Regions from separate parts of the Pseudokineococcus lusitanus genome, predicted to be linked through region 2. Evidence: predicted binding sites of a transcription regulator. Region 2 holds the regulator's gene; each other region holds the start of a gene.
What was found. Region 2 encodes LexA, which represses DNA repair genes until DNA is damaged. Its sites were predicted from a motif close to TCGAACANNTGTTCGA; they were not measured.
Positions count from the first base shown of each region.

Region 1: a site for LexA is predicted at 2,400-2,415, ahead of EDC03_RS15450 (alpha-ketoglutarate-dependent dioxygenase AlkB). Genes of this name have one in related genera too.
Region 3: a site for LexA is predicted at 3,735-3,750, ahead of EDC03_RS11440 (HNH endonuclease signature motif containing protein). Genes of this name have one in related genera too.

Region 1 covers NZ_RJKN01000009.1:67,445-75,175, forward strand. The annotation lists gene aspS (aspartate--tRNA ligase) at 1-1,507, opposite strand, end outside; gene EDC03_RS15445 (YbhB/YbcL family Raf kinase inhibitor-like protein) at 1,684-2,223, shown strand; gene EDC03_RS15450 (alpha-ketoglutarate-dependent dioxygenase AlkB) at 2,437-3,093, shown strand; gene EDC03_RS15455 (Rv2578c family radical SAM protein) at 3,142-4,254, opposite strand; gene hisS (histidine--tRNA ligase) at 4,314-5,726, opposite strand; gene EDC03_RS15465 (MBL fold metallo-hydrolase) at 5,726-6,538, opposite strand; gene EDC03_RS15470 (peptidylprolyl isomerase) at 6,666-7,490, shown strand; gene EDC03_RS18285 (DUF349 domain-containing protein) at 7,487-7,731, shown strand, end outside.
Region 2 covers NZ_RJKN01000001.1:302,160-309,890, reverse strand. The annotation lists gene EDC03_RS01375 (ATP-dependent DNA helicase) at 1-1,774, shown strand, start outside; gene EDC03_RS01370 (aminotransferase class V-fold PLP-dependent enzyme) at 1,858-2,901, shown strand; gene EDC03_RS01365 (UdgX family uracil-DNA binding protein) at 3,108-3,776, shown strand; gene lexA (transcriptional repressor LexA) at 3,805-4,524, opposite strand; gene EDC03_RS01355 (LysM peptidoglycan-binding domain-containing protein) at 5,009-5,476, shown strand; gene EDC03_RS01350 (NCS2 family permease) at 5,608-7,104, shown strand; gene nrdR (transcriptional regulator NrdR) at 7,221-7,715, shown strand; gene EDC03_RS01340 (alpha/beta hydrolase fold domain-containing protein) at 7,712-7,731, opposite strand, start outside.
Region 3 covers NZ_RJKN01000005.1:312,716-320,446, forward strand. The annotation lists gene EDC03_RS11430 (glycosyltransferase family 4 protein) at 1-1,134, shown strand, start outside; gene EDC03_RS11435 (glycosyltransferase family 2 protein) at 1,131-2,117, shown strand; gene EDC03_RS11440 (HNH endonuclease signature motif containing protein) at 2,269-3,648, opposite strand; gene EDC03_RS11445 (aminoglycoside phosphotransferase/kinase family protein) at 4,423-5,466, opposite strand; gene EDC03_RS11450 (lipopolysaccharide biosynthesis protein) at 5,456-6,925, opposite strand; gene EDC03_RS11455 (O-antigen ligase family protein) at 7,632-7,731, opposite strand, start outside.

The DNA of each region.
Region 1 (7,731 bases), on a different contig from region 2:
CCTCGCGGGTGTGGATGCGGATCGAGCCGCCGCCGATCTCGTTGCCGTTGCAGACGATGTCGTAGGCCTGCGACAGGGCCGCGCCCGGGTCGGACTCGAAGCGGTCGCGCCACTCCGGCGTCGGGGCCGTGAAGGCGTGGTGCACCGCGGTCCAGGCGCCGGCGCCCACGGCGACGTCGCCGGACGCCGTGGCGTCGTCGGCCGGCTCGAACAGCGGCGCGTCGACGACCCAGACGAAGGCCCAGGCCTGCTCGTCGACGAGGCCGCAGCGACGGCCCACCTCGAGGCGGGCCGCGCCGAGCAGGCCCCGGGCCGACGTCGCCGGGCCCGCCGCGAAGAACACGCAGTCGCCGGGGACGGCGCCGACGTGCGCGGCGAGCCCGGCGCGCTCGTCCTCGGAGATGTTCTTGGCCACCGGCCCGCGGAGCTCGCCGTCCTCGCCGACGAGCACGTACGCCAGACCGCGGTGACCGCGCTGCTTGGCCCAGTCCTGCCACGCGTCGAGCTGCTTGCGCGGCTGCGAGGCGCCGCCGGGCATGACGACGGCGCCGACGTAGGGCGCCTGGAAGACCTTGAAGGGGGTGCCGGAGAAGTAGTCCGTGCAGTCGACGAGCTCCTGCCCGAAGCGCAGGTCCGGCTTGTCGCTGCCGTACCGCGCCATGGCGTCGGCGTAGGTCATGCGAGCGATCGGGCCGGAGATCTCGTGGCCGATCAACCGCCACAGGGCCGTCAGCACCTCCTCGGCGAGGGCGATGACGTCGTCGGCGTCGACGAAGCTCATCTCGACGTCGAGCTGGGTGAACTCCGGCTGCCGGTCGGCGCGGAAGTCCTCGTCCCGGTAGCAGCGGGCGATCTGGTAGTACCGCTCGACCCCACCCACCATGAGCAGCTGCTTGAACAGCTGCGGGCTCTGCGGCAGCGCGTACCAGGAGCCCGGCGCGAGGCGGGCGGGCACGAGGAAGTCGCGGGCGCCCTCGGGCGTCGAGCGGGTGAGGGTCGGCGTCTCGACCTCGGTGAAGGCATGGCCGTCGAGGACGCCGCGGGCGGCGCGGTTGACGGCGCTGCGGAGGCGCAGCGCGGCGGCCGGGCCGGAGCGGCGCAGGTCGAGGTAGCGGTGCTTGAGCCGGACCTCCTCGCCCACCTCGCCGGCGCCGGACGCCTCGACGGGGAAGGGCAGCGGGTCGGCGGTCGCGAGGACGGTGAGAGCCGTCGCGAGCACCTCCACCTCGCCGGTCGGCAGGTCGGGGTTCTCGTTGCCCTCGGGGCGACGTCGGACCTGCCCCGTGACCTGGACGACGTACTCGCTGCGCAGGTCGTGGGCGCCGGAGGAGTCGAGCAGCTCGTCGCGCACGACGACCTGGACGACGCCGGAGACGTCGCGCAGGTCGAGGAAGGCCACGCCGCCGTGGTCGCGGCGCCGGGCCACCCAGCCCGCCAGCACGACGGTGGGGTCCTCGGCGGCGGAGTGGTCGGCGCGCAGGCTGCCGGCCTCGTGGGTGCGCAGCACGGGGTGCGGTCCTCTCGTCGGGGGTCCGCCCGCGGCGGGCGGACGGCCCGGCGATCCTACGGGCGCGCCGCCGCCCGGCCCCGACGGCGACCGCCCCGGTCGCGGGCGGGGCGCCCGGCTCCGACGATGGCGCGGCAGGCCGGGCCCGACCCGGCCACCGAGCGAGAGGAGCGGCCGTGAGCGACCGCGGAGTCATCGACCCCTACGAGCACCTGCCGCAGGTGCCGTCCTTCACCGTCACGAGCGAGGACGTCGCGGAGGGCGAGCGCCTGCACGACCGGCACGCCAGCGGCGCCTTCGGCGTCGAGGGCGGCGAGGACGTGTCGCCGCAGCTGTCCTGGGAGGGCGCCCCCGAGGGCACGAAGAGCTTCGCCGTCACCGTCTACGACCCGGACGCGCCGACGGCGTCCGGCTTCTGGCACTGGGCCGTGGCCGACCTGCCCGCCACGACGACGTCGCTCCCCCGCGGTGCCGCGACGGGCGGGCTGCCCGACGGCGCCGTCCAGCTCCGCAACGACGGGGGCTTCGCGGGCTTCGTCGGGGCCGCCCCGCCGCCCGGCCACCGGACCCACCACTACTGGGTCGTCGTCCACGCCGTCGACGTCGAGAGCCTCGGCCTCGACGCCGACGCCCCGCCGGCGCAGCTGGGCTTCAACCTCTTCCCGCACACGCTCGCCCGCGCGACGCTCGTCGCGACGTACGACCGCCCCGCCTGACCGCCTGACCCGCCCCCCTTCCGACTTCGCTGCCGACGTCGTCGGACGCGGCCCTCCCCGGCCGACTTCGCTGCCGAAGTCGTGGGAAGGGGCGCCCGACGGCCGACGTCGGCAGCGAAGTCGTGGACGGAGGTGCTCTCCGACGTCGGCCGAGTTGCGGTGAACTCGGAACGCTTTCGGACAGGTGTTCGACGGACGGAGTAACCTTCGTCCATGGTGCTGACGACGCAGCCCTCGCTGCTCGACCTCGGTGACGACGCCGACGACGCTCCCGCCTGGTCGCTCGGCGCGGTCGCCGACGGGCTCGAGCGGCACGTGCTCGCGCAGGGCGCCTGGGTCGACGTCCGTCGTGGCTGGCTGCGTGGGTCCGACGGCATCCTCGCCACCCTCCTCGCCGAGGTGCCCTGGCGGGCCGAGCGCCGGCAGATGTACGAGCGCGAGGTCGACGTGCCGCGCCTCCTCCGCTTCTACGGCGAGGAGGAGGTCCTCCCGCACGCCTGCCTGGCGGCCGCCCGCGACGCCCTCTCGGCGCACTACGCCGACGACCTGGCGGCGGCCGGGCCGCTGCGGACGGCAGGCCTGTGCCTCTACCGGGACGGGCGCGACGGCGTCGCCTGGCACGGGGACCGCACCGGCCGCAGCCGGCGCGAGGACACGGTCGTCGCCATCGTCTCCTTCGGCGCCCCGCGTCCCCTCCTGCTGCGCCCGGCGGGCGGCGGCCCGACCGTGCTGCGGGTGCCGGTGGGCCACGGCGACCTGCTCGTCATGGGCGGCTCCTGCCAGCGGACGTGGGAGCACGCGGTGCCGAAGACGACGCAGCCCGTCGGCCCGCGCGTCAGCGTCCAGCTGCGGCAGCGCGGCGTCCGCTGAGCGCGACCGGTCCCGACCTCGGAGCCCCGGACGTCGGGGCCCCGGACGTCAGAGCCCCAGCGCCAGCTGGTCCCCCGCCGCCGCCGGGACGGACGCCGGCCGCGGCGCCCGTGACGTCGGCATGCTGCCCGTGGGGAAGGACGCGCCACCGCCGTCGTCGACGACCTCGTCCGGCCGGCGCAGCGCCCCGCCGCGGCCCGCGAGCCCGTGGCGCTCGAGCACCGGCGCGAGCCGCTCGTGGAGCCACGCCCGGTAGGCGGCCGGGACGTACGCGCCGCGCCCGTAGAGGTCGCGGTAGCGAGCCACCAGCGCCGGGTGCTCGCGCGCCAGCCAGGCCAGGAACCACTCCCGCGCCCCCGGCCGCAGGTGCAGCGGCACGACGGTGACGCCCGTCGCCCCGGCCGCGGCGACCCGGCCGACGGCCTCGTCGAGGTGCTCCTCGCCGTCGGTCAGCCAGGGGAGGACGGGCGCCACGAAGACGCCGCACGGCAGCCCGGCCGCCCGCACCCGGCGGACGAGCTCGAGCCGGGCGTGCGGCGAGGGGGTGCCCGGCTCCAGCGCCGCGTGCAGGCGCTCGTCCCACACCGCCAGCGAGACGCCGACGCCGACCGGGACCTCGCGGGACGCCGCCGCCAGCTGCGGCAGGTCGCGCACGAGCATCGTGCCCTTGGTGAGCACCGAGAAGGGCGTCCCGGAGCCGGCGAGCGCGGCGACGACGCCGGGCATGAGCGCGTAGCGCCCCTCCGCCCGCTGGTACGGGTCGGTCCCGGTGCCGAGCGCGACGTGCTCCCGCGCCCACGAGGGCCGCGCGAGCTCGCGGCGCAGCACCTGCGCCACGTCGGTCTTGACGACGACCTCGCGGTCGAAGCCCTCGCCCGTGTCGAGGTCGAGCCACGCGTGGGTGCCGCGGGCGAAGCAGTACACGCAGGCGTGGCTGCAGCCGCGGTACGGGTTGACCGTCCACCGGAACGGCATCGAGGAGTCCGCCGGCACGGCGTTGAGGACGCTCCGCGCCCGCACCTCGTGGAACGTCATGCCGGCGAAGGCCGGCGGCCGGACCGTCCGCTGCAGGCCGGGGATCGACGCGGCGAGGGCGCCCGCCGGGCCGAGACCGGGCAGGGCGCCGTCGTCGGCCGCCGTCGTCTGGCCGCTCCACCGCACGAGGGTATCGAACGCCTGTTCGACGGCGCCTGTCAACCCCGTGGCCCGGTCGGTCGGGATCAGGCGGGCGCGTCGCCCTCCCACCGCACCGAGGGCCGCAGGTCCTCGGCCGGCGGTGCCCACGTCGCCGGGTCGGCCGCCACCTGCTCGCCGGAGCGGATGTCCTTGACCTCGTGCGTGCCGTCCTCCTGGACGAACCACACGAAGGGCACCGAGCGCCGGTCCGCGTGCTTGATCTGCTTGCCGAAGCGGGCCGCCGTCGGCGCGATCTCCGTGGCCACGCCCCGGGCGCGCAGCGCCGCCGCGACCGCGGCCGACGCCGGCCGGTGCTCCTCGTCCGCCACGGCGACGAGGACGGCGGTGGGCGTCGGGCGGGACGCCCGCAGCAGCCCGCGCTGGAGCAGCGGCACGAGGAGGCGCGTGACGCCCAGGGAGATCCCGACGCCCGGGTACGTCGTCCGGCCGTCGTCGGCCAGGGCGTCGTAGCGGCCGCCGGAGGACACCGAGCCGAGGTGCTCGAAGCCGGTCATGCGGGACTCGTAGACCGTGCCCGTGTAGTAGTCGAGCCCCCGGGTGATCGACAGGTCCGCGACGACGCGGAAGCGGTCCTCGCCGACGCCGCCGGCGCGCGCCTGGTCGGTCACCCCCGTGACGACGGCGGCGAGCTCGTCGAGCCCCTGCTCGAGCAGGTCGTCGCGGACGCCCAGCCCGCGGACCGCCGCGACAAAGCCGGTGCCGGCCTGCCGGTCGGCCGTGAGGGCCGCCAGGCGCAGGGCCGCGTCGGCCTCCCGCTCCCCCAGGCCGACGGCGCCCACGAGCGACGCCCGGACCCGCTCCGGCCCGACCTTGTCGAGCTTGTCGACCTCGCGCATGACCGCGGCCGTGTCCTCCACGCCGAGGCCCCGGTAGAAGCCCTCGACGAGCCGCCGGTTGTTGACCTGCAGGACGAGCGGCGGCAGCGGCAGGCCCGCGAGGACGTCGGCGAGGACGAGGGGCACCTCCACCTCGTGGTGCGGCGCCAGCGCCCCCGCGTCGACGACGTCGACGTCGGCCTGGCGGAACTCGCGGAAGCGCCCCTCCTGGGGGCGCTCCCCGCGCCACACCTTCTGCACCTGGTACCGGCGGAAGGGGAAGAGCAGCTTCCCGGCGTTCTCGAGGACGTACCGGGCGAAGGGCACGGTGAGGTCGTAGTGGAGCGCGAGGACGTCGTCGGCCAGCGCCCCCTCGGCGCCCTCCCCCGTCGCCGTGCCGGCCGTCATCTCCGCGAGGCGCCGGACGGCGTAGACCTCCTTGTCGATCTCGCCCTTGCGCAGCAGCACCGAGAGCGGCTCGACGGCGCGGGTCTCGACGTGGGCGAAGCCGTGCCGCGCCGCGACGTCGCGGAGCACCTGGAGGAGGTGGTCCTCGACGACCTGCTCGCCCGGCAGCAGCTCGGGGTAGCCGGACAGGGGGCGGGGCGTGCGGGCGGCCATCAGCGGGGCTCCGTGTCGTCGTCGTCGGTGGTGCGGGCGGGCCGGGCGGCGGCCTGCAGGAGGTAGGGGTTGGTGCGGCGCTCGTGCGCCACCGTCGTCGCGGGGCCGTGGCCGGGGACGACGAGCGCGTCGTCGGGCAGGGCCAGGACGACGTCGCGCAGCGTGCGAGCCATGAGGGCGCCGTCGCCACCGGGCAGGTCGGTCCGGCCGACGGAGCCGGCGAAGAGGACGTCGCCGGCCAGCACCGTCGTCGTCAGGCCCGCCGGGAGCCGCCCCGTCCCGTCGGGGAGCCCCCCGGCCGCCACGGAGGCGGCGTCGGGGACGTCGTCGACGACGTAGAGGGTCGAGCCCTCGGTGTGGCCCGGGGCGTGGACGGCGCGCAGGCGCAGGTCGCCCGCGACCACCTCGTCGCCGTCGGCGAGCCGCCGGACCCGCTCCGGCGGGGTCCAGGCGACCGGGCCGACCGAGGCGAGCAGCGCGGCCCGCAGCTGCGGCCCGAGACCGCCGACCGGGTCCTCGAGCCGGTACGCGTCGTCGGCGTGGAGGACGACCTCGCACCCGTGCTCGCGCGCGAGCTCGGCGGCCTCGCCCACGTGGTCGAGGTGCCCGTGGGTGACGAGGACGGCGACGGGACGCAGCCGCAGGTCCGCCAGCAGGGGGCGCAGACGGTCGAGGACGCCGAGGCCGGGGTCCACGACGACGCACGGGGCGGGGTCCCCGGACGGCGCACCGGGCCCGCCGGACGGCGTCCCGGCGGCGAGGACCGTGGTGTTGGTGCCGAGCACGGCGGCGGGGTCGGTCCGGAGGAGCACCGGGCGAGCCTACTGACAGCCGTGTGCCGCATAGACTCCGCGACGGTCCGCCGCGGGCGCCGCCCCCGACGCCCCAGGCGCGGGTCGGTCACCGCGGGCAGCGAAGGAGCACCCGGGAGGTCGAGCGGTGGCGACCGGCAAGCGCGAGCGCGACGAGGAGCGGCGGCGGCGTGCCGCCGAGCTGCGGCGCCGTCAGGAGCAGGAGGCCGCCCGGCAGCGCCGGAAGCGCCTGCTGCTGGCGGTGGGCGGCGGTGTCCTCGCCGTGGCGCTCGTCGTCCTCGTGGCGGTGACCGTCACGGGCGGCGACGACGACGAGCAGGCGGCGTCCCCCACGCCGTCCGCGTCCGCGCTCCCCTCCTCGAGCCCCTCTGCCGTGCCCGCGGACAACCCGTGCCCGGTGCCGGAGCAGGACGCCGTGACGGACCCGCCGTCCTTCGACGCCGCCCCCGAGCCCGGGTCGAGCGACGCGACGTCGGCCGTCATCGCCACGTCGTGCGGCGACATCACCGTGGAGCTGTACCCGGCCGAGGCGCCCCAGGCGGTCGCGAGCTTCGACTTCCTCGCCGGCGAGGGCTACTTCGACGGCACCGCGTGCCACCGCCTCGTCACGTCCGGCATCTACGTCCTCCAGTGCGGCGACCCGACGGCGACCGGCACGGGCGGTCCCGGCTACACCTTCGGGCCCGTCGAGAACGCGCCGGCGGACGACCTCTACCCCGCCGGCACCCTCGCCATGGCCCGCGTGGGCGGCGACGGGGACAGCAACGGCAGCCAGTTCTTCCTCGTCTACGAGGACTCGCCCATCCCGAGCGACGAGGCCGGCGGCTACACCGTCTTCGGCCGCGTGACGGAAGGGCTCGACATCGTGCAGACCATCGCCGAGGGCGGCAACGCCGCCGACGGGACCGCTCCCGCGCGTCCCATCAGCATCGAGGGAGTGACGACCCAGTGAGCGAGCCCGCAGGCCGCCCCGAGGACGAGGCCACCACGGCCACCGAGCCCACCGAGCCCACCGGGCCCGGGACGACGGAGGAGGAGCCCGTGACGACGACGGCCGACGCCACGCCCGACGCGACGCCCGGCGACGACGCCGCGGCCGCGCCGACGGAGCCCGCCACCACGCCGGCGGAGGTCGACGCCGCCGCGGCGGCGGACGGCGGCACGGGGAGCCCCGAGGCGGCCGAGGCCGCGGC
Region 2 (7,731 bases):
GGCCGCCCGGGACCTCCCCCGGCTCGCCGACGCCCTGGAGCCGCTCCTCGGCCGCAAGCTCACGTGGCAGGTGGTCAAGGGGCGCGCCAACCACCTCTGCCTGCACAAGCTCGAGGGCGGCTTCCCGGAGGAGCCCGCCCTCTTCGACGCGCCCGCGCCGCTGCCCGGCCGGACCGTCGGCGGGGGCGGCGGCGCCGGGTCCCGGCTCGGCAAGGAGGTCGTCCGCCTGCGCGAGTGGGCCGGGACCACGGCCACGGGGGACCGGGACGACCTCGTCCCCGGCGTCAGCGAGGCCGCGTGGCGCCAGGTGTCCGTCGGCGCCCGCGAGTGCCTCGGCGCCACCCGCTGCCCGCAGGCGGAGGACTGCTTCAGCGAGGGCGCGCGCGAGCGGGCGCGCGAGGTGGACGTCGTCGTCACCAACCACGCCCTGCTCGCCGTCGACTCCGTCGAGGGCCGCCAGATCCTCCCCGAGCACGACGCGCTCGTCGTCGACGAGGCGCACGAGCTGGCCGACCGCGTCACCTCCGCCGTCTCGGCCCAGCTGAGCCCCGCCTCCGTGTCCGCCGCGGCGAGCCGGGCGCGGCAGGCGGGCAGCGACACCGGTCGCCTCGAGGCCGCGGCGGACGACCTCGGCGTCGCGCTCGTCGACGCGGCCGAGGGGCGCTTCCCGCGCGGGCTGCCCGAGCTGGTCCACCTCGCGGTGCTGTCGGTCCGCGACGCCGCCCGCGAGCTCACCGGGCAGATCAAGCCGCAGCCGGGGGAGCGGCCGACCGACGCGCAGCAGGGGGCCCTCACGATGGCCCGCGCCGCCGTCGGCGAGGTCCACGAGGTCGCGGAGCGGATGGCCGGCGGCTCGGAGCGCGACGTGCTGTGGCTGTCCGTGTCCGACCTGTCCTCCGTGCCGTCCGCGGCACGGCGGGTCCTCCACGTCGCGCCGCTGTCGGTGTCGGGGCTCCTGCGCGAGGCCCTCTTCGCCGAGCGGACGGTCGTCCTCACGTCCGCGACGTTGACGACGGGCGGCTCGTTCACGGGGGCGGCGCAGTCGGTGGGGCTGCAGTCCCCGCCCTCCGCGGGCGGCCCGGCGTGGGAGCAGCTCGACGTCGGCAGCCCCTTCGACTACCCCCGCCAGGGGATCCTCTACCTCGCGCGCCACCTGCCCGCCCCGGGGCGCGAGGGCGCCGGGTCACCGGTCCTCGACGAGGTGACCGAGCTGGTGCGGGCCGCGGGCGGCCGCACGCTGGGGCTCTTCTCGTCGCGCCGGGCCGCGGAGGCGGCGGCCGAGGTGCTGCGCGAGCGGCTCGACGTCCCCGTCCTCTGCCAGGGCGACGACGTGACCCCCACGCTCGTGCGCGAGTTCGCCGCGGACCCGTCGAGCGTCCTCGTCGGCACGCTGTCGCTGTGGCAGGGGGTGGACGTGCCGGGGCCGTCCTGCCAGCTCGTGACGATCGACCGCATCCCCTTCCCCCGTCCCGACGACCCCCTGCTGTCGGCCCGCGCCGAGGCGGTCTCCCGCGGCGGCGGCAACGGCTTCCTCGCCGTGTCGGCGCAGCACGCGGCGCTGCGGCTCGCCCAGGGCGCGGGGCGGCTCGTCCGGTCGACGGGGGACCGCGGCGTCGTCGCCGTCCTCGACCCGCGGCTGGCGACCGCGCGGTACGGCGGCTTCCTGCGCGCGAGCCTCCCGCCGCTGTGGGCGACGAGCGACAAGGACGTCGTCCTCGCCGCGCTCCGCCGGCTGGACGCCGCCGCGCGTACGGCGGAGGACGAGACGGCGTAGGCGGCGAGGCCTCCCGCGGCCCGGCGGCGGTCGCCCCTCCCGGCGTGGACGGGGGAGACCGCGACGTGGGGGAGCATCGGGGCATGGACCTCGCCCGCGCCCGCGCCGCCTTCGAGCACGTCCCCGGCTACTGCAACGCGGCGACGCTGGGCCTGCCGAGCCGAGCCGTCCGCACGGCGATGGTGGCGGCCCTCGACGAGTGGGCGGCCGGCCGGGCCACGGCGCCGGGCTACGACGCCGTCGTCGGCCGGGCACGGGAGCTCTTCGCCCGGCTCGTCGGCGTCCCCGCGGACCGCGTGGCCGTGGGCTCGCAGGCGTCGGTGGCCGTGGGCGCCGTCGCGGCCTCGCTGCCCGACGGCGCCCGGGTCGTCGTCCCCGAGGGCGACTTCACCTCCGTCGTCTTCCCCTTCCTCGTCCACGCCGAGCGGCGCGGGCTCGTCGTGCGGCAGGTGCCGCTGGCGGGCCTGGCCGACGCCGTCGCCGAGGGCTGCGACCTCGTCGCCTACAGCCTCGTGCAGTCCTCCGACGGCGCCGTGGCCGACGACGACGCGGTCCGCGCCGCGGCGGCCAGGGTCGGCGCGGCGACGCTGTGCGACCTCACGCAGGCCGCGGGCTGGTGGCCCGTCGACGCCGGGCTCCACGACCTCACCGTGACCGCCGCCTACAAGTGGCTCGGCGCGCCGCGCGGCGTCTGCTTCACGACCGTCGCGCCGTCGTGGCAGGAGCGTCTGCTGCCGGTGGCGGCCGGCTGGTACGCCGGCGAGGACGTCTGGGGCTCGGTGTACGGGCCCGGCATGGCGCTCGCGCAGGACGCGCGGCGCTTCGACGTCTCGCCCGCGTGGCTGCCGTGGGCGGGGGCCGTCCCGGCGCTCGAGCTGTACGACGGGCTCGACGTCGCCGAGGTCCGCGACCACGACGCCCGCCTGGCCGACGCCGTCCTCGCCGGGCTCGACCTGCCGCCCGCGGGGCGCGCCGTCGTCGCCGTCCCGGACGCCGACGGCCACGCCCTCGAGCGCCTCGCCGCCGCGGGGGTCACGGCCGTGGCCCGGGCGGGCGCCGTCCGCCTCGCCTTCCACCTGTGGAACGACGACTCCGACGTCGAGCGGGTGCTGGGCGCCCTGCGCTGACCGCTTCCGCCTGCTCGTGGTGGAGCGGCGTCCCCGGACGCGAACGGGCGCCTGTTCGTGGTGAGGTGGCGTCCCGGGGCGCGAAGAGGCGCCTGTTCGTGCTGAGGCGGCGTCCCCGGACGCGAACAGGCGCCCGTTCGCGGTGCGGCGGCGTCCTCGCGCGCGACGACGCGCGGTGCGCCGGGGGGCGACCTAGCGTGCCGGGCATGGCGGGTGGAGCGGAGAAGCCGGAGCGGCCGGGCGCGGAGCAGTGGCTGCCGGAGCCGGGGCACCGCGACGTCGCGACGCTCCGCGAGGCCGCGACCGGGTGCCGCGGCTGCGAGCTCTGGGAGCCGGCGACGCAGGTCGTCTTCTCGGCCGGGGCGACGGGCGGGCGGCTGGCGCTCGTCGGCGAGCAGCCGGGGGACCAGGAGGACCGCCGCGGCGTGCCCTTCGTCGGCCCGGCGGGCCGCCTCCTGCAGGCCGCCGTCGAGGAGGCGGGCATCGCCCGGGAGGACGTCTACGTGACGAACGCCGTCAAGCACTTCCGCTTCACGCAGCAGGCGCCCGGCAACCGGCGCATCCACGCGACGCCGGAGGCGGCGCACGTCACGGCGTGCCGCCCCTGGCTGGCCGCGGAGCTGGCGGCGGTGGACCCGGAGGTCGTCGTCGTCCTCGGCGCGACCGCCGGCCGGGCGCTCCTCGGCCCGTCGTTCCGGGTGACCAAGGAGCGCGGCCACGTCATCGAGCGGGAGACCTCCAGGGGCACCAAGCGCTTCGTGGCGACGCTGCACCCCTCGGCCGTGCTGCGGACGCCGCCGGAGCAGCGGGACGCGGCACGGGACGGGCTCGTGGCCGACCTGCGCGTGGCGGCCGCGGCGCTCGGGCCCCGCTGAGGGAGGGGCACCGGCGCCGCGGCACGGCTCAGACGCTCCGCAGGACGGCGACGACGCGTCCCAGCACGGTGGCCTCGTCGCCGTCGATGGGGCTGTAGGCGGCGTTGCGCGGGAGCAGCCGGACGTGGCCGTCACGGCGCTGGAAGACCTTGACCGTGGCCTCGCCGTCGATCATGGCGGCCACCACCTCGCCGTTCTCGGCGACGGGCTGCTGCCGGACGACGACCCAGTCCCCGTCGCAGATGGCCGCCTCGACCATGGAGTCGCCGACCACCTTGAGCAGGAAGAGCTGCCCGCCGCCGACGAGCTGGCGGGGGAGCGGGAAGACGTCCTCGACGGCCTGCTCGGCGAGGATCGGGCCGCCGGCCGCGATGCGCCCGACCACGGGCACGTAGGCGGCGGCGGGGCGCTCGTCGCCGGCGCCGGTGTCGTCGGCCGGGACGTCGGCCGGGGCCTCGGGGCGCGCGGGCCGCAGCCGGTGCACCGACGCGCCGCCCGCGGGCTGCTCGTCCGGGACGACGACCTCGATGGCGCGGGGGCGCCGCGGGTCGCGGCGCAGGAAGCCCTTGCGCTCCAGCGTGCTCAGCTGGTGCGCCACGCTCGACGGGCTCGTGAGCCCGACGGCCTCGCCGATCTCGCGCATGCTCGGCGGGTAGCCGCGCCGCTCGACCGCCTCGCTGATGCACTCGAGCACCCGGCGCTGCCGCTCGGTGAGCCCGGTGCCGGCCGCCGCCGGCGTGTCCGGCATCTCCACCACGGTGCCCTCGGACGTGCCGTCCGTGCCCGCCGACGTGCCCTCGTCGTCCCTGCGCCGTGCCACGGAGCCTCCTGCGGTCGTCGTGCGCCGGCGTCCCCGACGCCGGCCGTGCCGCGAGCGTAGGGACGCGGGAGGTCGAGATCAAACACCTGTTCGAGCGTGTCGCGGCGTGTCGTCAGGGGCGCCGCGGGGGGTGTCCGGCGCCGCCGGTGGACCGCTGACCTGCGGCGGGACCCGTTGTCGGTGGTCGCTGGTCGACTACGGGACGTGCACCGGGGGCCCGGTCGGCCCGGCCCCGCCCGGTCCGGACGGGGCGTCGGTGCGGGCGCCGCTGGACGCCCGCCCCGCCCGCTGGTACACATCGCACAGACGTTCGATCGAATACGCGTTCGACGCCGGGCAGGCGCCGGGGCGCGACCCCCTCGACCCGCACGTCCGCCGGCCGCGAGGCCGCGCGGTCCACCCGGAGGTCCTCATGTCCGCACTGGCCCTGCAGCCGTCCTTCGTCCCCGCCGCCCGCCCGGCGCGGCGCCGGCACCTGGCCCTCGTGCCGCCGCCCGTCGCCGCGCCCCCGCGGCGCACCCCCGCCCGTCGTCGGGCCGCCGCCCCGGCGGTCGGCCCCGTGCACGTGACGCGGCGCGGCCGGCTCGCCGTCACGACGGCGGTGGCCGTCGCGCTCCTCGGCGCGCCGACCGCCGTGCTCGCCGCCGGGAGCCCGTCGACGCCCGCGGCCCCGGCCGCACCCGCCGTCGCAGCGGCCGTGCCGGCCACGCCGGCCGCCGAGCACGTCGTGCTGCCGGGGGAAACCCTCTGGTCGGTGGCCGAGGGCGTGGCCGCGCCGGGCGAGGACGTCCGCGACGTCGTCCTCCACCTCGAGCAGCTCAACGGCCTCAGCACGTCCGCGCTCCAGGTCGGGCAGACGCTCGTCGTCCCCGCCGTCTGAGGCGCCGCGTCCCGGACCGCGGGCGGGTGCACCCGGGCGGCCGGTGCCTCTGGCAAGGTGTCCGCGCCCAGCGCCAGCACCGTCGCCGGCCGCGGCGACGCCGCGGCCGCGGCCCGTCCCGCGGAGGACGCATGAGCAGCACCCGGAAGCCCGCGGACGACGTCCGCCGCGACGGCGAGGCCCCCGTGGGCGCGCTCGACCGGTACTTCTCCATCACGGCCCGTGGCTCCACCACCGCCCGGGAGGTGCGCGGCGGGCTCGTCACCTTCGTGGCGATGGCCTACATCGTCGTCCTCAACCCGCTCATCATCGGGACGGTGCCCGACTCGACCGGCGCCTACCTCGGCGGCGGCGACGCGCCGAACCTGCCCGCGGTGGCCGCGGTGACGGCCCTCGTCGCGGGCGTCCTGACGATCACCATGGGTGTCGTCGGCCGCTTCCCGCTCGGCCTGGCTGCCGGTCTCGGGCTCAACGCCTTCGTGGCCTACGGCATCGTCGGGCTGCCGGGCATGACGTGGCCCGCGGCCATGGGGCTCGTCGTCCTCGAGGGCCTCGTCATCCTCGTGCTCGTCCTCACCGGCTTCCGCAAGGCCGTGCTGCGCGCCGTGCCAGGACCGCTCAAGACCGCCATCAGCGTCGGCATCGGCCTGTTCCTCACGCTCGTGGGCCTCGTCAACGCGGGCATCGTGCGCACGCCGGCCGGGGCCGCCGTGCCGCTCGAGCTGGGCATCGGCGGCTCGCTGCGCGGCTGGCCCACAGTCGTCTTCGTCGTCGGGCTCGTCGTCACGGTCGTGCTCATGGCGCGTGCCGTCCGCGGGGCGCTCCTCGTCGGCATCCTCGTCGCCACCGCCCTGGCCGTGGTCGTCCAGGCGCTGTTCGACGTCGGTCCGCGCGTCGACGGCGACGTCCTGCGACCCACCGGCTTCGGCCTGTCCGTGCCCCAGGTGCCCGAGCAGTGGCTCGCCCTGCCGGACCTCTCGCTGCTCGGGCAGTTCAGCCTCGTCGGCGGCGTCGCCGCCGCCGGCGCGGTCACGGCCGTGCTCGTCGTCTTCTCCCTCGTCGTCGCCGACTTCTTCGACACGATGGGGACGATGGTCGCCGTCGGCCACGAGGCCGACCTCCTCGACGACGAGGGCAACCCCGTCGGCAGCCAGCGCATCCTCCTCGTCGACTCCCTGGCCGCGGTGGCGGGCGGTGCCGCCAGCGCCTCCAGCGCCACGAGCTTCGTGGAGTCCGCGGCCGGCGTCGGCGACGGCGCCCGCACGGGCCTCGCCAGCGTCGTCACCGGCGCGGCCTTCCTCGTCGCCGTCGTGGCGGCGCCGCTCGTGACCCTCGTGCCCTACGAGGCGGCCAGCCCGGCGCTCGTCGTCGTCGGCTTCCTCATGATGCGCCAGGTCAAGGGCATCGACTGGGACGACATCGGCGTCGGGCTGCCCGCCTTCCTCGCCGTCGTCCTCATGCCGTTCGCCTACTCGATCACCGTGGGCATCGGGGCCGGCTTCCTCGCCTACGTCCTGCTCGCGGCGGTCCGCGGCCGGGTTCGCGACGTCCACCCGCTCATGTGGGTGGTGGCCGCCGTCTTCGCCGTCTACTTCACCATCGGCCCGATCCAGGACCTGCTGGCCTGACCGTCGGCCGGGGCGCCCGGGCGGGCGTCCCCGGCCGGGCTCGCTTGCGACGGGGGCGCGCGGCGACCTAGCGTCGACGGGTCGTCGGCGCCGTGCCGGCACCGAGGAGGTCGGCCGTGCACTGCCCGTTCTGCCGCCACCCGGACAGCCGCGTCGTCGACTCGCGCGCGACGGACGACGGGACGGCGATCCGGCGCCGGCGGCAGTGCCCCCAGTGCCAGCGGCGCTTCACGACGATGGAGGCGGCGAGCCTCACCGTCGTCAAGCGCTCGGGCACGACGGAGCCCTTCAGCCGGGAGAAGGTGCTGAGCGGCGTCCGCAAGGCCTGCCAGGGCCGACCCGTCACCGAGGACCAGCTGGCCGTCCTCGCGCAGCAGGTGGAGGAGGCGATCCGCACCGCCGGGACCGCCGAGGTGGAGGCGCACGACGTGGGCGTCGCCGTCCTCGCGCCGCTGCGGGAGCTCGACGAGGTGGCCTACCTGCGCTTCGCCTCGGTCTACCAGGCGTTCGACTCGCTCGAGGACTTCCAGGCCGCCATCACCCAGCTCCGCGCCGAGCGCGACGCCGCCGCGGCCGGCGAGCCCGTCCCCGCGGCGGCCGCCCCGCTCTAGCGCGCCGGGGCTCCCT
Region 3 (7,731 bases), on a different contig from region 2:
CCCTCGGCCGAGCTGTACGGCTCGGACCGGATGCTCGCCGAGTCCGTGCACGGGCTCGTCGACGCCGGCACGGACGTCGTCGTGGCCCTGCCGTCCCGGGGGCCGCTCGTGCCGCTGCTCGAGGCCGCCGGCGCGACCGTGGTCGGCACGTCGGTGCCGGTGCTGCGCAAGTCCTCGCTCCGGCCCGCCGGCGCCCTGCGCCTGGCCGTCGACGGCGTCCGCGGCCTCGTCGGCGCGCTCGCGCTCCTGCGGGCGGGGCGACCCGCCGCCGTCTACGTCAGCACCCAGGTGCAGCCCCTGTGGCTGCTCGCCGGGCGGCTCGCGGGGGTGCCCGTCGTCGGGCACGTCCACGAGGCCGAGGGCGCCGCGGCGCGCCTGCTGCGGCGGGCGCTCGCCTCCCCGCTGCGGGGCGCGGCCACGGTGCTCGTCAACAGCCGGTACGCGGGCGACGTCCTCGTCGGCTCCGAGCCGGCGCTGGCCGGGCGGCCCGTCGTGGTCCCCAACGGCGTCGCGGGCCCGCCCGACGGCCCGACGCCGCTCGAGGTCCCCGCCCCGGGCGCCCCCGTCCGGCTCGTGTACGTCGGCCGGCTCTCCGAGCGCAAGGGCGTCCTCGTCGCCGTGGAGGCCCTCGCCGAGCTGCGGCGGCGCGGCGTCGACGCGTCGCTCGACCTCGTCGGCGACGTCTTCGCCGAGCACGCCGCCTTCGGCGAGCGCCTCGACGCCGCGCTGGCGGACCCCGCCCTCGTCGGCCACGTGCACCGTCACGGGTTCGTGCCGGCGGTGTGGCCGCGGCTGGCGGCGGCCACCGTCGTCCTCGTCCCGTCGCTGCTGCCCGAGCCCTTCGGCAACACCGCGGTCGAGGCGGTCCTCGCCGGCCGCCCGGTCGTGGCCTCCTCGACGGGCGGGCTGCCCGAGGCCCTGGCCGGCTGCGGCGCCTCCCGCCTCGTGCCGCCGGGGGAGCCCGGCGCGGTCGCCGACGCCGTCGAGGCCGTCCTCGCCGGCGGCCCGCGCACGGTCGAGGCCGCCGCCCGCGACGCCGTCCTGCTCGCCGACCGGCACGCCCCCGGGGGGTACCGGGAGGCCGTCGCCGGGGCCGTCCTCGCGGCGGTCGCGCCCGCCGGGGCCGCGCGGTGACCGCCGCGGCGCCCCGCGTCGTCGTCGCCGTCCTCACCTACCGCCGGCCCGAGGACCTGCGGGAGGTGCTGCCCGAGGTCGCCGCCCAGTGCGCGGCGCAGACCGCGGCCGGGACGCCGTCGCGCGTCCTCGTCGTCGACAACGACCCGGACGGCTCGGCGCTGCCCGAGGTCGCGGCGCTCGGCCTCGCCGGCGTGGACGTCGTCCACGAGCCGGAGCCCGGCATCGCCGCGGCCCGCAACCGCGCGCTCGACGCGGCGGACGGGGCGGGGGACGACGTCCTCGTCTTCCTCGACGACGACGAGCGGCCCTGCGAGGGGTGGCTCGGCCTGCTGCTCTCCACCTGGCGCGCGGAGGGGGGCGGCGCAGTCGTCGGGCCCGTCGTGTCCCGCTTCCCGGGCGAGCCGGCGCCGTGGGTGCACGCCGGGGGCTTCTTCACCCGGCGGCGCCTCGCGACGGGGACCCGGGTCGACGTCGCCGCGACCAACAACCTCCTCCTCGACCTCGCGCAGGTCCGGGCGGCCGCGCCGGGCGGGCTGCGCTTCGACGCGCGCTTCGGCGTCTCGGGCGGCTCGGACACGCTCTTCACGCGACTCCTGCACGCCTCGGGCGCCGAGCTCGTGTGGTGCGACGAGGCCGTCGTCACCGACGTCGTGCCCGTCTCGCGCACGACCCGCTCCTGGGTCCTGCGCCGCCAGCTCCGCAGCGGCAACTCCCACGCCCGCGTCGAGGTCGTCGTCGCACCCTCCGCGCCCGCCCGCGTCCTCGCGCGGAGCGCCTGCGCCGGGCGTGGCCTCCTGCGCGTCGTCGCGGGCGCCGGCGGGACGGTGGCCGGCACCGTGCGCGGCGACACGTCGATGCAGGCGCGCGGCGCCAAGGCCCTGGCCCGCGGCACCGGGATGCTCGGCGGCGCGCTGGGGTGGACCTACGCCGAGTACCGGCGCCCGACGACGAAGCCCCCGTCGGCGGTCGACGGCAGCTGACCGCTCGCACGCCTCCGCTCCGTCGGTGAGGGCTCCGTCCCTCGTCGCAGAAGGGCTGGGGCGTCCCGGGCCGAGACGTGCACGCGCGTCCATGTCGTCGACCTCGTCGCGCCGCCGAGCCGACGCCCTCCACGGTCTGGCGGTCATCGGGTCAGGCGGCCGCCCGGCGGGCGTGCGGTCGCGTGCGGGCACGCCAGCGGTCGACGACGCGGTCGAGCGCTCTCGTCCAGGGTGGTGGTGGTCGTAGGGGCGGTCCCCCGTCGGGTGGGTGCCAGACGACCTGGGCGCCGATCAGCTCGCCTCGCCAGCCCTCGCGGTGGACGAGGCGGTGGTGGTGGCCGCACAGGCAGGCGGCGTTGCGCTCGGCGGTGGTCCCGCCCTTCGACCAGGGGGTGAGGTGGTGGATGTGGCCCCACTCCGCGGGGCGGGTGCAACGGCCCCAGGTGCAGGTGCGGTCGCGCAGGCGGACGGCGGTGCGGACCTTGTCGGGCCAGGAGTAGACCGACCGTCCGACGTCCAGCGGCCGGTCGTCGTCCATGAGGACGGGGACGAGGTGGGCGTCGCAGGCCAGCAGGGTGGTCTGCTCGGCGGACAGGGGGTGCCCGCCGGGCAGCGTCGCGGGGTCCGCACCGGGCGCGGCCGGGTCGAGCAGCGTCGCCAGCGGCACGGTCACGACCAGCCGAGCACGTGGCGCCGACGTGCCGGTCGCTCCGGCCAGGTGGCCCTCGCACAGCTGCAGGAGGGCGTCGGCCAGCCGGCGGGGGTGCGGGCGCAGGTCCGGGGCGCCGTCCTTCGCGGGGCGGGGTGCGGCGAGGGGTTCGAGCGCGGTCATGAGGGTGGTGCCGGCGACGGGGTCGAGCTGTCCGGACAGCAGCCAGGTGCCGTCGTCGGTCTGGGTGCAGCGCAGCTGGCGGCGGCGTTCCTGGCCGGCCTCGGTCCAGGCGAGGTCGTCGCCGGTGCCGACGTCCAGGCGGGGGGCCAGCCGCCGGCCGACCTGCGCCAGGCGCCGGGGGTCGAGGTGGACGGCCTGCTCCAGGAGGAACGCCTCCGCGTCGGCCCGCGTCGCCGCGTCCAGCGCCGCGGGCAGCCGGGTCATGACGGTGTGGACGACCCCGGCCTGGTCACCGGTGACCTTCCCGTCGGCCAGCGCCGACCCGGTCGCCGCCAGGTCGGCCTCCAGGGCGACGGCGAGGTCGACGCGGCGGCGGGCGTGCTCGGCGCGGGTCGTCGTCGCGCCGACCAACCAGTCCGCCGTCGAGGGCGCTCCGGCGACGGTGCCGACCCGCCGCTCGTCGGCGGCCGCAAGGACCCGTAGCCGGACCGCCTCGAGACGGGCGGCCTGCCGCTCGAGCTCCACGACGGCCTCACGGATCCCGGCGTCGGGGGTCTGCCACAGCGGCACGGCCAGCAGGACGTCGACCGCCGCGGTCAGCACCGTCACCCCGTCCGCGAGGGCGCCGGCCGGGACCAGTGCCGTCACGGCGACGGGCGTGACGACGCCGGTCGTCGTGCCCGCGCCGTCGGTGGTCATGGCGCTCACGCTAGGGGCGACCACCGACAACGGACCTCACCGCGGGCGTCGTCCACAGGCGTCTGACCTGGGGCGATGAACGCGACTCGAACGGGTGATCGAACGACGCGGGCGTGGCGACGTGCGCCTGGACGGACCTCCTGCTGCAGGCGGGCCGAGGGCCGCGGACCTCCGCCGACCCGTCGACGCGGCGACCACCGCTCGGTGCGCCGGCAGGATCTCCGAGGCGGCTCCCCACGCCTCCGTGGGTGCGCGCACAGGGACGGGTGCCTCGTCGTCGTCCGAGAGCCCTCGCCCGCCGCGAACAGGCGCCCGTTCGTCGTTGGAGACGGTCGCAGGGCGCGAACAGGCGCCCGTTCGTCGTCGGTGACCCTCGCCGGCTGCGAACAGGCGCCCGTTTCGTCGTCGGAGACGGTCGCAGGGCGCGAACAGGCGCCCGTTCGTCGTCGGGGACCCTCGCCCGGCGCGAACAGGCGCCTGTTCGTCGTCGGGGACCCTGGCCGGCTGCGAACAGGCGCCCGTTCGTCGTCGGAGACGGTGGCAACGCGCGAACAGGCGCCCGTTCGTCGTCGGGGACCCTCGCCGGCCGCGAACAGGCGCCCGTTCGTCCTCCGTGAGCCTCACGCACGCGAGCAGTCGCCCGAGAGCCCTGCCGGACGCTCGCACGCGCCGGGTCCGCCGTCACCGGACGGTCGTGGGCGCGAGGGGGTGGCTGCACGTCCACGCGGGAGAGCGCGTCCTCGTGCAGCCTCCCGGCGGCGCCGACGGCCGCCCTCACCGCCAGAGCGGCGGCAGCGTCCTGGCGACGTCCCCGCCGTGCTGCCCGGCGTGGTGGGCGGCGGCGAGCAGGGCCGCGGCCCGGCCCCAGGCGCGCTCGTCCGGCGCCACCCCGGGCAGGTGCAGCGGGGCGAGGAGGTCGGGCTCCCGACCGGCCGCCCACGAGGGCCCGAGGTCGGGGTCGCGCAGCAGCAGCGACAGGGCGTCGGCGAACCACGGCAGCGGCCGCGCGTCCTCGAGGTCCACGAGGCCCCAGGCGCCGTCGTCGGCCAGCAGGACGTTCTCGCCCGTGAGGTCGCCGTGCGCGACGACGGCCGGCCACGTCGCCGCGGCGTCGCGCAGCGCGGGGGCGTCGGCGCGCAGCGCCGCCACGAGGTCCGCGGGCAGCCGCGGCGCCGCGGCCAGGGCGGCGTCGACGGCGGCCGCCACCGCCGCGGAGGCCCCGCCGGGCCGGCCGCTCCCCGCGGCGCTGGCGCTGCGGGCGGCGACGTCGCGCAGCACGGCCCGCCGCGCGGCCACGTCGGCCCGGTGCAGCGGCCGGCCGGCGACGAGCGGCTCGCGCAGGACCCGCCGGTCGGCCGACAGCGCCCCGGGCCGGACGGGCAGGTACGCCGCGACGGCCTCCCGCCGGCCCGCGTACGCGGCGTCGAAGGGCACGGCGCGCTCGTGGACGACGACGCCGGCGCCCGGGTCGAGGAGCACGGCGCCGCCGCTCTTCGTCACGAGCAGGTGCACGCCGCCGACGTCGCGCGGGCCCGGCCGGCGGACGACGAGCGGGGGGACGAGCCGGACGGCCCACCGCAGCGGCCGGGAGCGGGCCGGCCCCGCGGCGTGGTCCGCCGCCGGACCGGCGTCACGCCCGCCCGGGCGGGGCAGGGCCAGCACCCGCGCCTCGTCCAGGCCCACGCGCCACCAGCCCCCGGCGCGCGGCGCGGTGCCGTCAGCCAGCCGTCGCACGACCTCGCGCTTGCGCCCGCGCACCACCCGCACCAGCCGGACGACGCGCCCGAGCGGGCCGGGGACCCCGTCGTCAGGCCGCACGCCGCCGCCCCGCCGCCCGCAGCGCGAAGGAGCGCACCGTCACCGCGTCCGCCCGCACCGCCGGGACGACCGCGACGAGCAGGCCGAGCCACGCCGCCGCGGCGAGCAGCCCGACGACGACCTGCACCGCCGCCGGCACCGGCAGCCACGTGGCGGCCAGCGCCAGGACGCCGCACGGCGCGCTGACCGTCAGCAGGACCCGCGTCGCGTTGCGGAGGAGCGGGCCGGTGTCGACGCCGGAGACCTTCCCGACGTGCCAGAGCGACGCGACCCAGTACAGGGCGTAGGCGATCGAGTGCCCGGCGGCCACGCCCACCGCGCCCCACGGCGTGCCCGCGACGATGACGAGCACCATGAGCGGCCGGGTCACGAGGAACTGCTTGAGCTGGGCGCCCGTGAGGTCCTGCGAGAGGTACATCCAGTACGCCAGCTGCGAGACGGCGCGGAAGATGCCGCCGAGCGCGAGGACGGCGAAGACGGGCGCCACCGCCGACCACCGCGGGCCGAAGAGCAGCGCCACGAGCGGCTCGGCCAGCCCCGCGCCGACGGCGAAGCCCGTGGCCGTGACGTAGCAGCCGACCAGCTGGGCGCGGGAGAGGTACCGGCGGTAGGTGGGGCCGTCGTCCCGCACCCTCGACAGCACGGGCAGCGCGACCCGGGTCAGCGGCGCGTTGACCTGGTTGAGCGGCATCATCAGCAGCTGGTACGCCCGGCTGTAGACGCCCAGGACGGACGCCCCCCACACCGCGCCCAGCGCGACGTTGTCGACGTTCTTCGTGAGGTACGAGATCGACTGCGTCCCGAGCAGCGCCCCGCCGAAGCGGAAGAAGCGCCGCAGCGGGACGTCGCGGCGGTAGCGGCCCGGGAGCCACCGGGCGCTGACGACGTTGACGAGCAGCAGCACCGTCGCCGCCGTCACCTGCTGGCCGACGACAGCCCACAGCCCGGCGCCGGCCAGGGCCAGCCCGATGGCGACGCCCATCGCCAGCACCTGCGAGGCGATGTCCGCGACCGCGAGGGCGCGGAAGCGCAGCCGCCGGGAGAGGTCCGCCCGGTACTGGGTGTTGGCCCCGCTGACGAGGAAGACGGCCGCGAGCACGGGGACGACGGTCGCGAGCCGCGGCTCGTCGTAGAGCGCGACGACGAGCGGCGTCGCGGCCGTCGCGAGGACGCCGCACGCCAGCCCGAGCCCGGTGTTGACCCAGAAGAGGTTGTCCCGCTCCGCGCGGGTGACGTCCCGCGCGGCGATGGCGGCGGACGAGAGCCCGAAGTCGCGCAGGACCTCGGCGACCCCGATGACGGCGGTGACCATGGCGACGAGCCCGAAGTCGCGGGGCTCGAGGAGCCGGGCCAGCACGACGAGCGCGACGACCTGCAGGCCGGCGCGCAGCAGCTGGGCGCCGAGGGTGACGCCCGCGCCCCGCGCGGCCTGGTCACCGAGGCCGGTGGCCGTCGTCACGCGGGGGACCCTAGCCACCGGTGCCGTCCGGGTGGCCCGGGGCGGCCCGGCCCGCCGGGCACCGCGCCGCAGGTCCACCCGTCCGCCGCGCTGCGGCACACTCGCCGCGTGAGCCTCGCCGACCACCTCGCCCTGGTGGTCCGGCACCGCGTGGTGGCGGTGCTCGCCGCGCTCTGCGTCCTCGTGCCCGTCGGCGTCGCGCTCGTCCTGCTCCCCGCCACGTGGCGCGCGAGCACGGAGGTGGTCGTCGTCGTGACGCCCTCGCGCGCGTCGGTCGGCCAGTCGACCAACGCCCTCGAGCACGCGAGCGACCAGCTGACGACGTACGCGCGGCTCGCACGGCTCGCCGTCGTCCTCGACCCGGTGGTCCGCGAGCTCGACCTCCCGACCGACGTCGCCGGCCTGGCCGAGCGGGTCACGGTGCGCGGCGACGACACCGACGGGGTGCTCCTGGACATCACGGTCACCGACACCGACCGGGACCGGGCGCTCGCCACCGCCGACGCGGTGGCGGCGTCGCTCACGGCCGCCGTCGACGCCGTCGCGCCGACGGCCCGCGGGGGCGAGGTCCGCTCGGAGGTCCGTCAGCTCGCGCCGGCGACGGCGCCCCTCGGCGCCTCGGGCCCGCCGACGGCGCTCGCGGCCGGGGCCGCCGGCGTCGGGGCGGTGCTCGCCGCCGTCGTCGCCGCCCTGGCGCGGGCGTGGGTCACCGGGGGGCTCCGGGAGCCGTCGCGCCCGGCCGGGCCGGGCGGGTCGGCCGCACCGGGCCCGTCGCGGCGGGCGGTGCCGACGGTCCCCGCGGGCGG